2 linked regions of the Desulfomonile tiedjei DSM 6799 genome follow. The protein of the gene in region 1 binds, or shares a complex with, the protein of each later gene. Links are inferred from orthologs where the notes say so. Each region holds a gene or a part of one and is shown on either strand. Other genes may lie near its edges.

What was found.
Region 2: the proteins of metK (region 1) and groL are in contact, whole or in part, in a cryo-EM structure (PDB 8P4O), measured with the Escherichia coli proteins. The link is inferred for Desulfomonile tiedjei DSM 6799 from one-to-one orthologs.

What each region holds. Positions count from the first base shown.
Region 1 is NC_018025.1:3,886,169-3,894,029, forward strand. The notes cover bases 2,848-5,761. They hold metK (methionine adenosyltransferase), read left to right. Parts: upstream 2,848-3,678; coding sequence 3,679-4,845; downstream 4,846-5,761. Other genes in these bases: DESTI_RS16420 (MATE family efflux transporter), read left to right, coding at 2,848-3,431; ahcY (adenosylhomocysteinase), read left to right, coding at 4,914-5,761. Also shown: DESTI_RS16405 (B12-binding domain-containing radical SAM protein), read left to right, coding at 1-825; DESTI_RS16410 (integration host factor subunit alpha), read left to right, coding at 945-1,238; DESTI_RS16415 (hypothetical protein), read left to right, coding at 1,397-2,023; more of DESTI_RS16420, read left to right, coding at 2,040-2,847; more of ahcY, read left to right, coding at 5,762-6,167; DESTI_RS16440 (diguanylate cyclase), read left to right, coding at 6,428-7,375; DESTI_RS16445 (ATP-binding protein), read right to left, coding at 7,713-7,861. UniProt on the Escherichia coli protein: Catalyzes the formation of S-adenosylmethionine (AdoMet) from methionine and ATP.
Region 2 is NC_018025.1:3,069,894-3,077,704, forward strand. Bases 1,434-4,297 are described here. They hold groL (chaperonin GroEL), read left to right. Parts: upstream 1,434-1,981; coding sequence 1,982-3,613; downstream 3,614-4,297. Other genes in these bases: groES (co-chaperone GroES), read left to right, coding at 1,626-1,913; DESTI_RS12870 (aspartate carbamoyltransferase regulatory subunit), read right to left, coding at 3,955-4,297. Also shown: ahbC (12,18-didecarboxysiroheme deacetylase), read right to left, coding at 1-751; DESTI_RS12855 (NUDIX domain-containing protein), read right to left, coding at 938-1,402; more of DESTI_RS12870, read right to left, coding at 4,298-4,443; pyrB (aspartate carbamoyltransferase), read right to left, coding at 4,440-5,378; DESTI_RS12880 (amidohydrolase family protein), read right to left, coding at 5,458-6,774; DESTI_RS12885 (type 1 glutamine amidotransferase domain-containing protein), read right to left, coding at 6,825-7,349; hydrogenase maturation nickel metallochaperone HypA, read right to left, coding at 7,389-7,745.

The sequences.
Region 1 (7,861 bases):
TACGGCCCCAAATCATTCGAGTTTGTCGATTCGGTGTTTAACGATCCATTGGATCATTCCGCCGCAGTTCTCGAAGAAATAGCGCGAAGACCCTGGAAAGCCGAATTCACCGCAATGGGGATGAATCCCAAAAACCTTGACGGCACGTACCTTCGCCTTATGTGGAGGGCCGGATTCCGGGCATTTATGATAACTCCCGAATCGGCATCTCCGACAATGATCAGGAGCTATCGCAAGGGCTTCGATCCGGATGAAGTGTTTCACGCAGCGGAGGCAATCAATAGAACGGAATTTGCTGCCTGGTGGTTTTTTATGATCGGAGGTCCGGGCGAAACCAACAAGACGCTCAAGGAGTCTCTCGATTTTGCCTTGAAGTACTTACAAAAGAACGGACGCCCGGTGACACACGTTGCTCATTTTTTCACAGGAGTGCGAGTATACCCCGGGACGACTCTCTGGGACATCGCATGCAGAGAGGGCTTTGTCTCGGCTGATACGGATGCGGCCACAGCTTTATGGTATCTTTCGGAAGATCTGGATCTCGATGAGGCAGTGAAGCAAATGTCAGAGGCTGCTGCAAGCTGTCCGGAAATATATCTGGGTTTTGACGAACGAGTCCTGGTATTCTCCAAGGTCGCAGCTTTCGTGTTCAAGATGCTGAGACTCCCGAGACCTTATTGGCGATACTTTCGCGCTGCCAACAGCTTGGGTTTGAGCACGGGAATTCGATTCATGTTCAGGCCGCGGGATATTGCCGGACTGCTCAAAGATTCTTTGCGCAAACAGGGATACGCCGGACGTTTGCTCCGTGATACGGTCTCGTGAGTTCGAATGAGGCTTGCAGCTAGGCTTTTATTACGGAAGTCGAAGAAATTTCTTGCCTTTCCTGACGTGCATTGATATAAGTAACAGACTTCTTTTTGCTTTATTTTTGGGAGGGCATGATGACACTGACAAAGGCTGACATTGCGAAGAAAATCGCAGACGATTGCGGATTTATGAAAGGTGAAGCCACCGAGATCGTTGAAAAATTGCTGGATATAATCAAGCAGAAACTTATCGAAGGCGAAGACGTAATGATATCGGGTTTCGGAAAATGGACTGTTAAATCCAAACATTCGCGTCGTGGAAGAAATCCGCAGACCGGTGAAGAATTGATCCTCGATGCACGCAGAGTAGTGACGTGGAAATACTCACCCGTCCTGAAAAAAGCTGTGAATTCTTTTGTCTCCAAGTAGGTCTCGGCAATTCAACCTCACCGCTTTGGCCCGAGCAATGGAAGCCAATTTTCCTCGACTCGTAAGGCCTCTGAACGTGATGCATAGAGCAGGGATGCGTCAGCCGGTACGGCAAGATGTGATAAGGGATTGGCCGATTCCGATTATCGGGTAAAGAAATGACAGTAAAGAGCGAACAAGCTCGGTTAAAAGTCCCGCTCAACAGTTTTCTTGCGGATTTTAGCTCCAGTCTGTCGGATCAAGAGCTAAGAGATAAATACGATTTATCGGCAAAAGCTTTTGTGAGTTTAATCAAGGCCTTATTGACTAAGAATGTCATAAGCCCTCTGGATCTTGAAAAACGCAAAGAAATGGCTGTTCGCAGGGATCTGGCCAAGGAATCCCAGTTCCTTTCCGGGCTCTACATCTGTCCGAATTGCAGTCACCCGCATCCCAGCCCTTTTGCACGATGTCCTGCCTGCGGTGCAGTTCCAGCGGAAGTTGCACCGTCTCAAGAAGTGATGGAAAACTTGAGCGCTTCAGGCGATCACTTCTACATTGATGAGAGCAAAACGGTCCGGGTTCGCAAGCGCCAGCAGCAGGACGATTTTCCGCCGACTGAAGAGGTGGAAATATTCCAGGAACCTCCGCAGGATCCGCCAACTGAACTCCTAGCCACCTGTAAGGACGAGGATGATTTTCCTCCAACCGAAGAAATTCGTATTCAGGAAGAACATTCCGAGTCGAAGAAGAAATCCACCACAGATCAGATTCGCTCATTCTTGAACAAGATCAAGAGACCCTGATCCGGCAGTCTCTCCCGTGTCCCTCAAAAGTATCTTGAATGATTCCTCAGATTCTCTCGTCCCGGGTGGCTATAGAGAAGTCCTTAAGATAGCAATTCCGCTGGTTTTATCGACAGCCTCACTCACCCTCATGCTTTTTATCGATCGCCTGTTCCTCTCGTGGCATAGCCAAAGTGCCGTTGCCGCTTCGACTCCCGGAGGGATTACGTACTTTACAATTTGTTCTTTCTTTCTTGGTACCGCACAGTACGTCAATACTCTTGTAGCTCAGTACCACGGAGCCGGAGACAAGCAATCCTGTGCGAAAGCAGTGTGGCAGGGCATATGGTTTTCTGCGCTTTCCGCTCCACTGATCCTGTGCATGATACCTGTGGGAAAGGCGGTGCTCAGATGGGGCGGTCACGGCCCCGAACTCCTGGAATTGGAGGAAGGATTTTTCACTCTTTTGATGCTGGGAGGCATGCTTCTTCCTTTGAATGCGGCCCTTTCTTCTTTTTTCTCGGGGAGAGGACAAACCAATGTGGTCATGTGGGGGAACCTCTTAGCCAATGCCGCAAACGCTGTGCTGGATTACGTCTTTATTTTCGGTCGTTGCGGGATTCCCGAACTGGGAATCTATGGAGCAGGTCTTGCAACTGCTCTGACCAGCGGTGTACCCACGATCTACTGGGCTGCCCTGTTTCTGTCCCGGAGATTTGCAGGCACGCACGGGACGCGAAAAGCTTATGGTTTCGATAAACCGATGTTCGCTCTTCTGCTGCGTTTCGGTTTACCTTCAGGAATGCAGTTTTTCCTGGACGTGGGTTCTTTCACGGTATTTGTCCTTCTGGTGGGAAGGTTGGGTGAAGCAAGCCTGGCCGCGACCAATATAGTCCTAAGCATAGAAATGTTATCTTTTCTGCCAATGGTTGGAATGTCAATCGCTACGTCTATGCTCGTGGGAGCATACCTTGGAGAGGGCAGTCCATACCTTGCGGAAAAGAGCGTCCGATCTTCAATGGTGCTGGCTCTGAGTTATTCTTCCACACTTGCTTTGCTTTATATGATTTTCCCGGGTGTCTTTATCGAAATGTTCCGACCGGAGCACGACGACCAGTTCGGAGCCGTACTTGCCCAGGGCATTCTGATACTAAGGCTTGTTGCGATCTATACGGTATTCGACACCATGTTCATCGTGTACAATGGTGCCCTCAGAGGGGCAGGAGACACAAAATTCACTATGCGAGCCCAGATTTTGCTCGCATGGTTTTTCTTCATTCCCCCGGTGTACTTTATGATTGAATATCTTCAATGGGGACTTGGTATAGTGTGGTTCTGGGCTGTCGTTTATGTGGTTACTTTGGGTTTGGTTTTCTTTTATCGTTTCCGCTCGGGGTATTGGAAGACAATTGATATGATCAAGAGGTAATCATCAGAAACATTGGCACAAATTTGAGGACAATCGCCTGTGGCGTTGCCGTGGTTCTCTCTTGACGGGACGTTCAGGATATGTGTAATATTTCTTTTTCGTAGTAGCTGCCAAACTCCTGACCGCATTACCCCTTTACAGGACAGAGCGGGACTGAATGGCATGGCCGCGTCGCGCGGGTAACCGGACCGTCGACAGGTACTTTGGCATCCTCTACAAACAGGCAAAATGGTCCAGAAGGAGGACTTTGGGGATGGGAAGCTATTTGTTTTCATCGGAATCTGTTACCGAGGGGCACCCGGATAAAGTTGCAGACAGGATTTCCGATACCGTTCTGGATGCGATGCTCGCTCGAGACCCGAAGTCCCGGGTGGCTTGCGAAACACTCGTGACGACCGGTTTGGCTCTTGTTGCAGGCGAAATCACCACCACAGCAATCGTGGACATTCCGCAACTTGTGCGCCAAACAGTCAGGGATATCGGATATACCGACGCTGCCATGGGTTTTGATGCCGACACCTGCGCGGTAATGGTTACTTTGGACAAGCAATCACCCGACATTTCCATGGGAGTCACCGCAGGTGAAGGATTGTTCAGCGAACAGGGGGCAGGCGATCAGGGCCTTATGTTCGGATTTGCATGCACTGAGACACCTGAATATATGCCCATGGCGATCAGTTATGCGCATCAGTTGACCGAACGGCTCTCTCTGGTCCGTAAAGATCGTACCCTTTCTTTCCTCAGACCCGATGGAAAATCCCAGGTCACAATAGAATACAAGAACGGGAAACCGACCCGTGTCGATACGATCGTCGTCGCGGCTCAGCACACTCCCGATGTGACATACGATCAGATCAAAGAAGGCATAATCGAGGAAGTAATCAAGAAAGTTATCCCTGCGGATCTTCTCGACAACACCCGGTATCTCATCAATGCCACAGGAAGATTTGTCGTGGGCGGCCCGCTGGGAGACTGCGGACTCACGGGACGTAAAATCATTGTGGATACGTACGGCGGATACGGAGCCCACGGCGGCGGAGCATTCTCCGGGAAAGATCCGTCCAAAGTGGATCGATCTGCATCGTATATGGCCCGCTACGTGGCAAAGAATGTGGTTGCTGCCGGTCTGGCGGAAAAGTGCCTGTTGCAGGTAGCGTACGCCATCGGGTACCCGGAACCGGTTTCCCTCATGGTAAACTCGTATGGAACCGGAAAAATCGGAGACCAGAAGATTGCTCAAGCAGTTTCGAAGGTATTCAGTTTCAAACCGGCCGCAATCATCGAATACCTCGATCTGTTGAGACCGATTTATTTCAAAACATCTGCCCACGGTCATTTCGGTCGCGAAGATCCGGATTTCACCTGGGAACGTACTGATAAAGTTCAGGAACTCAAGGAAGCGGCGGGCGTATAATGCATGCCGGTCCCGGCGACCGGCCGCACTGTGCTGCGCTCCGGTTGAAACTGACATAAGGAGAGTATATGGAATACGATGTAAAAGACCTGTCCCTGGCCGGATCGGGAAAATTGAGGATCGAATGGGCTGAGCGGAGCATGCCGGTCCTGAGAATGATTCGGGAGCGATTCGAGCGGGAAAAACCTCTTGCCGGTATTAAGCTTGCTGCTTGCCTTCATGTTACCACGGAAACGGCTGCACTGGTTCATACTCTTGCAGCGGGCGGAGCGGATCTCTATGTATGCGCTTCCAATCCCCTTTCCACTCAGGACGACGTTGCGGCAGCACTGGTTTCGGATGGTTTCCACGTATACGCCATTAAGGGAGAGGATACGGAGACCTATTACAAGCACATTAACGCATGCCTCGACCCCAAACCCGCTATTACTATGGATGACGGCGCCGACCTGGTGAGCACCATACATTCCGCACGTAAGGATCTTGTTCAGCATCTCCTCGGCGGAACTGAAGAAACCACCACTGGCGTGATCCGGCTGAGAAGCATGGCCGATACCGGCGTTCTGATGTTCCCGGTAATCGCGGTGAATGACTCGAATACCAAGCACTTCTTCGACAATCGATACGGAACCGGTCAGAGCACGATTGACGGGATTCTCCGGGCTACCAACAGACTCATGGCCGGTAGCTGGTTTGTCGTGAGCGGTTATGGATGGTGCGGCCGAGGTGTTGCCTCCAGAGCAGCCGGCATGGGAGCGCGGGTCATCGTGACAGAAGTGAATCCTCTGCGAGCCCTTGAGGCCGCAATGGACGGGTATACCGTTATGCCCATGGAACAAGCTGCGCCTCTGGGAGATTTCTTCTGCACGGTTACCGGTGATACGAGTGTAATCCGGAAGGAACACTTCGATCTCATGAAAGACGGCGCTATCGTTTGCAATTCAGGGCACTTCAACGTGGAAATCGATATTCCCTCACTGGAATCCATGGCAGTGCAGAGAAGAATAATTCGAGACTTCGTCGAAGAGTTTACTATAGCTGACGGCCGTAGAATCGTAATCCTGGGGGAAGGTCGACTGATCAACCTTGCATCGGCCGAAGGGCACCCCTCATCGGTAATGGACATGAGCTTTGCCAATCAGGCCCTGGCTTCCGAGTTTCTAGTGCAACAGGGAAAAAGTTTGTCCAAAAAGGTCCATCGACTTCCTACCGCGCTGGATGATGAAATCGCCCGTCTCAAGCTGGAAAGCATGGGAATCAAAATTGACACTCTTACCGATCAACAAAAGCATTATCTAGCTTCCTGGGAAATGGGAACCTGATATAACAATGTAATTCTGCCCTGTCGTAATACATACGGCGGGGCAGTCTCATCACATTCGGGGGGATTCGAATTGCTGCGGACAGTCATCAGACTGTTTACTGTCAAAAAGGGTGTCCTGGATTCTATTAGCATTCTTGTCTTTTTCAATCCACGTTTGCAAAAAATCTTGTCTGTAAAACACAATAGGAGTATAGGAACCATGCAGGGGGAGACTGAGTTCCTGGATATCGCTCCACACATTTTCCACAGAGTCAAAACATGACATTAGCTTCCTCGCGGCACGAACATAGAGACGGACCTGCAATCCTTGTAGTCGATGACGACGAAATGGTCAGGGATATAGTGGTTGAATCAATCAAAGCTGCGGGTTTTCACGCCGAAGTCAGCGAAGACGGCTCTGATGCATTGGAAAAGAATGCAAAGAATAAATACGACCTCATAATTACTGATATGAGACTACCCGGAATGGACGGGCTTACTTTAATTAAGAAGTTGAAGTCGAATAACAGTTCCACCGACGTAATCGTGATGACAGGATACGGGACGATAGAAAACGCGGTGGAATGTATGAAAGCAGGGGCTCTCGAGTACCTTATCAAACCTTTCACGGTAGACCAGATACAAGTAGCGGTTCGGAAAGCCATTGAATTGCGAGAATTGCGTCGAAGGGCCATGGAAAGAGAATTCTATCGTGAACTCTCCTACGTGGACCCGCTCACGGGCGTTCACAATCGCAGGTACTTGGACGAAGCTCTGCGAAATGAAGTGCAAAAGGCCTTGCGATTGGGCACTTCATTCCTAGTGCTCATGATCGACATCGACGATTTCAAGATTTACAACGATCGAAACGGCCATCAAAAGGGTGACGAAGCCTTATCCAAGATAGGAAACCTGCTCAAATCGGTATGCCGCGTGTACGATATTGTCGTGCGGTATGGAGGCGAAGAATTCGCGATCGTGTGCCCCGGAGCGAATCTCGAACATGCTTCGGAGCTGGCGGGAAGAATTCTCAGGGGAATCGAGGCCGAACCGTTCGATGGCGAGGATTTGCTACCTTCCGGAATTTTGACTGTTTCCATAGGGTTGGCGTGCTTCCCGGTACATGCAAAAAATGCAGAAGACATCATTCGCTGTGCCGACCTGGCGCTGTATGCGGCAAAGAAAAAGGGCAAGAACAATATCGTGATTGCCCGTGTGCCGAAATAAGACCCGATCGAAGTTACTGCAAAATTCCCAGACCTAACAGTTCTTATACATTACCTAGCAAGCGCTTCCGCTTGGGCGAATTTGTTTTGTTAATCCAAATGAGCGGCACGGAGGCCGCCCGCTACCGGCCCATGGATAGGACCTGTCACCTCGCTTAATCCCAGTCAGTTTATCACTTCACTGACGAAAAGTATGATTTCCTCACTCTAGGAAGAACAATGAAGACGAGGTGGGCATCGAGTTTCTGGTGGTGGGCGGCGTCCCTGCCGCCCTTATTCCTAAATTAGAACTGTTAATAGTTCGGGCTATTCTGTTTGCATGCACTAGCTTTCTCAGGTTAGAACCGTGTGTATTCGTCACAATCCTGCTGAAACTCAGCTATGATCTCGTCCGTCAGAGTCGGCCGCACAGAAGGAAGCAGTTCCATGAAAGTGTCCGTGCAGATCTTATAGTCTTTTCCCACCTGGTACTCTTTCTCGAAGGCAA
Region 2 (7,811 bases), 820 kb from region 1 along the record:
CTTTATCGTGGAGCATTTTTGTCCGGTCCATGATCAGGTCCACTACATAGCGGGTCTGTTCGTGATCGAGATCCTCTTTCATCAAATCCGTGCCGCGCCCAGCGTACACCAAATGATAGAAACATATTCTCGGAATGGCCAGGTCTTCCACAAGGTCAAAAATGCCGGGAATATCTTCATAATTTCTTTTGTTGATCGTGAACCTCAGTCCCACTTTGAGGCCGACAGCCTGACAATTCTTTATGGCAGATGCAACTCTCCGGAAAGTACCGGGTACGCCGCGGAATGCATCATGCACTTGTTCCAGACCGTCCAGGCTAATCCCTACATATGAAAGCCCGATTTCCTGAAGCTTTTCCGCCATTCGCTCGTTGATCAGGGTTCCATTGGTCGATACTACGGCTCTGCGGCCCAAGTTAACCGCGTACTGGATCAATTCCAGGATGTCCGGCCTGATGAGCGGTTCGCCTCCGGAAAAGAGCACCACGGGCGAGCCGAATTGAGCGAGATCCTCGATGAGGGATTTTCCTTCATCCAGGGACAGCTCACCGCCATAATTCCGGTCTTCTGAATGCGAATAGCAATGGACGCATTTGAGATTACATCGGCGGGTTACGTTCCACACAACGACCGGCTTCTTGTCGGCCGAAAACTGGAGCAAATGGGAAGGCAGTTCTCCCGAACGGCGTCCGTAGCGCAAGGGATCCGATGCTTCTACCGCGCCGCAGTACAACTTGGATATTCCGATCATTCCTGAGTCCTCGAGTCAAATTCTGGGTAAGCTGAAAGCCTATCTTGGTTGTCATGCCGTAGCATTTTTCCCGAGTCGATTCTTGCTGAGAGACAACTGGCTATTTCAAGAAAAGGCTTGTGAATTCTTCATAAAACCACTTTAGAAGATAACCTCTCTTTCGATACAACGCAATAACCACGCGATTTACGATACACAACAAGAACCGGGAGAAGATTTCAACAGTGAAAAATAATCCTGGAGTATGGTGGCGTGATCGAACGCGAGTTGTGAGGGAAGAGTTTCATAGGTAAAGACTCCCAGTTCCCGGGCATCATCACCGGCAACGGGAATGCCATCCGACTCGGCTGTGAATACGACGCTCAGTGTATGGAATCTCGGATCTCGATCCGGCGCCGAATAGACTCCCAGGAGCTTCAGGTTCGATATTTTGAGAGATGTCTCTTCTTCCGCTTCGCGTATGGCTGCATGTTCAGCGCTTTCACCGTAGTCGATAAAACCTCCCGGAATGGCCCATCCGTACGGGGGATTCTTGCGTTTTATCAATATTATTCCGCCAAAAGTGCGGATGATTATGTCCACCGTAGGTATGGGATTTTTGTACACGGATACTGTCTGTCCACAGTTTGAACAAACGATCAGATTCTGCATGACACACTCCCGGAACTATTTCAGACCAGAATAGCGTCGTGATTGATGGGACGTCAAGAACGCTTCCAATCGTGGCTTCCTCGGTACACGATGACTCGTGTCGCAAGATTAAAAATGTTTTTTTTCGGTGAAGGGGTTGACAACTGCACCCGATATTGGCACTCACTAATACAGAGCGCTAACAACGCGACTCGTACATGATATTATTGCCTGGAGGTAGACCATGAAATTTCGTCCTCTACATGATCGAATTCTTGTGGAGAGAGTAGAATCCGAAGAAAAGACCGCAGGCGGGATCATACTCCCCGATACCGCCAAAGAAAAGCCCCAACAAGGAAAAGTTATTGCTGTAGGTCCCGGCAAGAAAACCGAAGACGGCAAGCTGGTTCCCATGGACGTGAAAACCGGCGATACCATCCTGTTCGGAAAATATTCGGGAAGTGAAATTAAGATCGATGGTAATGAGTACCTCATAATGCGAGAAGATGACGTACTGGGGATCGTAGAATAACTTGTTGCGCTGAAATTCCACAAGAAAACAATTCTGAAAACTGACACATTTAAAAAGGAGTTACATACATGGCCGCTAAGATCATTATGTTCGAGCAACAGGCAAGAGACAAGATACTCAAAGGCGTTAACATCATGGCTGACGCCGTAAAATCAACTCTGGGGCCCAAAGGCCGCAACGCCATCCTGGAGAAATCCTGGGGATCTCCGACAGTTACCAAGGACGGCGTGACGGTGGCCAAAGAAATCGAGTTGGAAGACAAATTCGAGAATCTCGGCGCCCAAATGCTCAAGGAAGTTGCTTCGAAAACTTCCGACGTAGCAGGTGACGGCACCACTACTGCTACAGTATTGGCTCAGGCCATCTATAGGGAAGGTGTCAAAATGGTTGCTGCCGGCGCTTCCCCTATGGATCTGAAGAGAGGTATCGATGCGGCCGTTGAAGCTGTTATAGCCAAACTGAAGAGCCTGTCCAAACCCACCAAGGACAAGAAAGAAATCGCTCAGGTCGGCACCATTTCCGCCAACAATGACCTCACCATCGGCAACATCATCGCCGAGGCAATGGAAAAGGTTGGTAAAGAAGGTGTCATCACCGTAGAAGAAGCAAAAGCGATGGAAACTTCTCTGGACGTGGTCGAAGGCATGCAGTTCGATCGCGGATACCTTTCCCCTTACTTCGTTACCGATCCGGAGCGTATGGTAGCTTCTTTGGACGAGCCGTACATTCTCATTCACGAGAAGAAAATCTCCAATATGCGCGACATGCTTCCCCTCTTGGAGCAGGTTGCCAAAATGGGACGTCCCTTGCTGATCCTTGCAGAGGACGTGGAAGGTGAAGCTCTCGCCACGCTGGTCGTCAACAAACTCAGAGGAACACTGAACGCATGTGCGGTGAAAGCCCCCGGATTCGGCGACCGCAGAAAAGCCATGCTCGAGGACATAGCGATCCTCACCGGTGGACAGGTTATTTCCGAGGATCTCGGCCTGAAGCTGGAGCATGTCAGCCTCAACGATCTGGGCCGCTGCAAACGCGTATCCATCGACAAAGACAACACCACCATAGTTGACGGCGCAGGCGCCAAGGAAAAGATCGAGGGCAGGGTACGGCAGATCCGCACTCAGATCGAAGAAACCACTTCGGATTACGATCGGGAAAAACTGCAGGAGCGTTTGGCAAAATTGGTTGGCGGCGTGGCCGTGATTAACGTTGGCGCTGCAACCGAAACGGAAATGAAAGAGAAAAAAGCCCGCGTGGAAGACGCCCTCAATGCGACCCGCGCTGCAGTAGAGGAAGGAATCGTACCCGGCGGCGGTGTCGCGTACCTGAGGTGCCTGAACTCCATCACGGATCTCAGTCTGTCCGGTGACCAGCTTGTGGGTTCCAAGATTGTCCTCAGAGCATTGGAAGAGCCCATTCGTCAGATAGCGGCAAATGCCGGCCATGATGGTTCCATCGTTGTGGACAAGATCAAGCAAAAAGAAGGATCTTACGGTTTCAACGCTCAGAAAGAGGAGTACGAGGACCTGATCGAAAACGGTATTATCGATCCGACCAAGGTTGCTCGACTTGCTCTTATGAATGCTGCTTCGGTTGCCAGCCTTATGCTGACTACAGAAGTAATGGTCGCAGAGAAACCGAAAGAGGAAAAAGCTCCGGCAATGCCTGGTGGCGGTATGCCCGGCGGCGGAATGTACTAAGGTAAATTTTCCAAGAACTGGATGGTGCAGAGAGAAACTATCTCAGAATTCTCGAATGCAGAACAATCGTGCCACGATTCTCCATCCGAGTAGGGGCAGACCTGTGTGTCTGCCCTTATTTGGGCGGACTCGCAGGTCCGCCCCTACAATCAGGCCGGGAAGATGATGAGAATACGTGCCACGGTCTGGGATAAATTTCGATTTTCGAGACTCCGGACCAAACCACGAGCCGGTAGTGGCCGTGCCTCCGTGCCGGCCAAGACAGCTTTGTGGAATCCATGATTCTGACAGAAGTTACAAGCTACATTGAGAAAAGGGAGCCATTTGTGAGCTCCCTTTTCTTATCTGGTAGACAGCTCTTTTTCTTTGTACTTGATAAGAGGACCAAAGAACTCAGTTTCACAGTAATAACATCGCAAGGTTATGGGGTCTTCGCGTACGACGAGGAATTTTCCCGGAACTTCCTCGTGATTGGTTATGCAGAACCTGTCAGGGCAGATCACGATATCTCCGACCCGCTTGGGAATCTCGACTTTGTGTTTTTCAATGACAGAGCCGTTATAAATACGGGTGATAGTTGCGTGGGGAGCTATTAGCGAAACGACATTGAGCATGTCTCGGGTGAGACTCAGGTTCTCAACCTTGATGATGTCTTTTCTCTTCATGGAAGGGGATTCGAAATTGATACCGATGGCAACGATATCTCCTGTTTCTCTTGCCAATCTGTTCAATCCCAGCAACTGGGAAATCAACAAGGCTTTGCCTTCAGGTATGTGATCTATAACAATTCCTCGTTCGATTTTGGCAATGGTGACGGTTCTTTCCTTCATGCGACTGCCCCCAGTATCAAAGCAAGAAGCGTTTCCCGGACAAACAGCCCGTTACGGGCCTGCTGGAAATAATAAGCATGTTTGGTGTGGTCCACATCAGGTGCGATTTCGGTGACACGAGGCAAAGGATGCATGACCTTCATACTCGGCTTGGCATCTTTTAGCATTCCTGCTTCCAACCGATAAATGCTTCTGAACTTTTCAGCCAACGCTGTCTTCTCTTCCAGACGCTCTTTCTGAATTCTTGTCATATAGAGGATATCTACTTCCCCTATATAGTCTTCAATTCTCCGTGCCTCGCTAAAAGTGACTCCCCGATCTGCTGCGGCCTTGCATTTATCCAGGAGAAAACCCGGCATTGCGAGGTCCCTGGGAGAAATAAAGATGAGATTGCATTTATCGTATTTGAGCAGCGCTTCAGTTAAGGAATGCACTGTCCTGCCGTTTGCCAGATCTCCGACCATGGCCACGGTGATCCCGTCGAGAGTGCCCTGAGTTTCTTTTATCGAATAGAGATCCAGCAGGGTCTGAGTGGGATGCTGGTTCGGGCCGTCTCCTGCATTGATGACCGGAATGTCTGCGGCTTCTGCAGCTAATCTGGCAGCGCCTTTCAACGGATGACGAATAACCATTACGTCAAAGCCGTAGCCATCGTGCATTTTCACTGTGTCCCAAAGAGACTCTTCTTTTACCGCGGACGTGTAACTTGCATCGTAAAAACCTCCGACCCTTCCGCCAAGGTTCCTCATCGCCACTTCAAAACTGGTTCGGGTTCGGGTGGAAGGTTCGAAAAAGAGCATGGCAGAGACTTTGTCGCTGCACAGTGTCTTTTTCAGAGGATGCTCTCGAACCGTTTTGACTTTGCCGAGAATTTCGTCAATTTCCGCGCGAGTCAAATCGTTCATGGAGATGATATCCTTGCCTTTAAAGTTCATTCCTGAACACCTCTTCCTTCTATGGCCGCGGTTCGCAACACTCACGTACGCGCTCGTAGTTGAAACCAGTGAAAATCTGTCAGAGCGAATCTTCGTAGAAAGTATAACCTTGTCCCCGGACAATCGTCTTCATTACGGTACCCGGGAATCGATACCCCGTGAAAGGAGACCATCCGCAACGAGTTCGGAAAAGGCCGCGTCCCTGGATGCCGACGCGGTCGACAGATACCTTTGCGTGCAGATCCAGGATCGTGAATGACGCTGCAAACCCCGGTTTAATGTGCCCCTGTGCGATAGCCAGATTCGGCGCGAATAGTTCGGAAGGGACCACTGAAAGCGCTTCCGCGACGCGTTGGGGAGTGAATCCCTGTTTTTTGAGCAACCAGCAGACGAATTGTCCTACCGTGTCCAGATGCGGCATTCCCGGAGCACCAGCGAGCTTGTCTTGAATCGTATGCGGCGCATGGTCGGTGGCGAGAATGTCAACCTGGCCCGTCTTGAGAGCCTCCATGAGAAATGCTCGATCTGTTTCACTCCTGAGAGGCGGATTACTCTCGAGCAAATTTACATTGGGAATTTCCCGCCATCCGGGAGCAGAGACTTTTCCGTTGTTGACGTGGAAGAACAGATGATGAGGCGATGCTTCCGACGTTACTCTGGTGCTTGCATTCCGATTGTACTCCTGGATAGTCGTCACGGCCTCTTGCGTCGATACATGGCAGATATGAGTTTTCAGACCGAATTTGGTTGTCAGATCCAGAATTCTGCGCACAGCGTTGCTTTCGGCTTCCGGTGGTCTCGTTTTCCAGCGAGGTCCTTTCCCTGCGTTTTTCTGCAAAATCTCCGGGTCTTCGGCATGAAAGAAAAGCCTTCTGCCCCTGTATCGCTCCAGGGTTTCTTCCAGATCGGACCAGGAATCAAAAGCCACAGTAGAGGGAGTTGAATCAAGGTACACTTTGTAAGGGATGTCTCCCCATGGTTCGGAATTCCTTGTTACGCACGCGAACAGCACGACAGGGCAGGGGGACGATTCTGAGATTCTGAGTTTTGCCTCGTAACCTTCAGGGTTATCCGGAGGGGACGGATCGTTCGGCATGGCGCCAATTGCTGTAACCCCGCCGTTTATTGCCGCATTTCCCGCGCTGGTGAATATTTCTTTCTTGCAGGCAGATTGCCACTTCTCCCACTCAACTGAACCTGGCTCAGTCGGCTCAGGGTACTCGCGGGCATGCACGTGAGCATCGACGAATCCGGGGAAGATCAACTTATCTGCAGGTACCGAGTTCCGGGAGTCCTCAACGGAAACAACAACACCGGATCCCGGATCGATACCGATCCGAGCCGGTCGAACACCTTCGGGAAATACGGTCTGCCCTGTGATGGAATAGGCGTCCATAAGTCCTCTTTTGCCTGTTACTTCTGAATCCTGAGGGAAAATCCGGATCGTTACGCTTCTTGCATTGCCTGAATCAGAGCCCTGCAAAATGCAGGCAAGTCTTCAGGCTTACGCGAGGTAATGAGATTTCCATCTCTGACCAATTCGGCGTCTTCCCAACGAGCACCTGCATTGATCATGTCGTCTTTGATTCCAATGTAAGAGGTGGTCTTCTTATCTTTGAGAATGCCGGCACTTGCGAGCATCCATCCTCCGTGGCAGATAGAGGCAACAACCTTTCCTTTGTTGAACATGTCTTTGACAAGGCCGACCATTTCCGGATGAATGCGCATTTTGTCCGGCGCGTAACCGCCGGGAATAACGATGGCATCGAAATCATCGAATTGCACCTGGGAGGCATTTATGTCCGGGCGGATGGGAATTCCGTATTTTCCGTGGTACTCCGAAGCCGAACCCGATCCCACTACCACTACTTCGACTCCTTCTTCTTTGAGCCGGTAATAGGGGATCCACACCTCAAATTCGTTGTAAATATCCTCCACTAAAATGATAGCTTTCTTGCCGGTCAATTTCATGAATCAATTCCTTTCGTCAGGTCTGGTGTAGAAAAGAACTTAGCTTGAACCATCTTCAATTTCCAGTGAAGCTATTCTCATTTCATCGCGTCCCTGAATTATGTGAACCGACGTGGAAGAACATACGGGACACATCGGCTGGTAATCTTCCAGAGTGACTTCTTTCTTACAATCAAAACAATAGAGCTTTATTGGTATGATATGAATGTCCAGTGCGGCGCCTTCTGCAATTCCCCCCTTCGAGAGGACTTCGAAACCGAATTCTATCGAAGCAGGCATGACTCCCGTCAGCGCGCCGAATTCCAGACTTACCCTGACAATTTTTTTTGCATTATGGAGTGTCGCTTGCTGTTCGAGGATTTCCATGATGCTCTGAACAATCGCCATTTCGTGCATGTATCACTCTTTTCATCAAATGCATGAGAATACTTGTGGTCTCTTTCTTACAAGAAGTCTAATCAT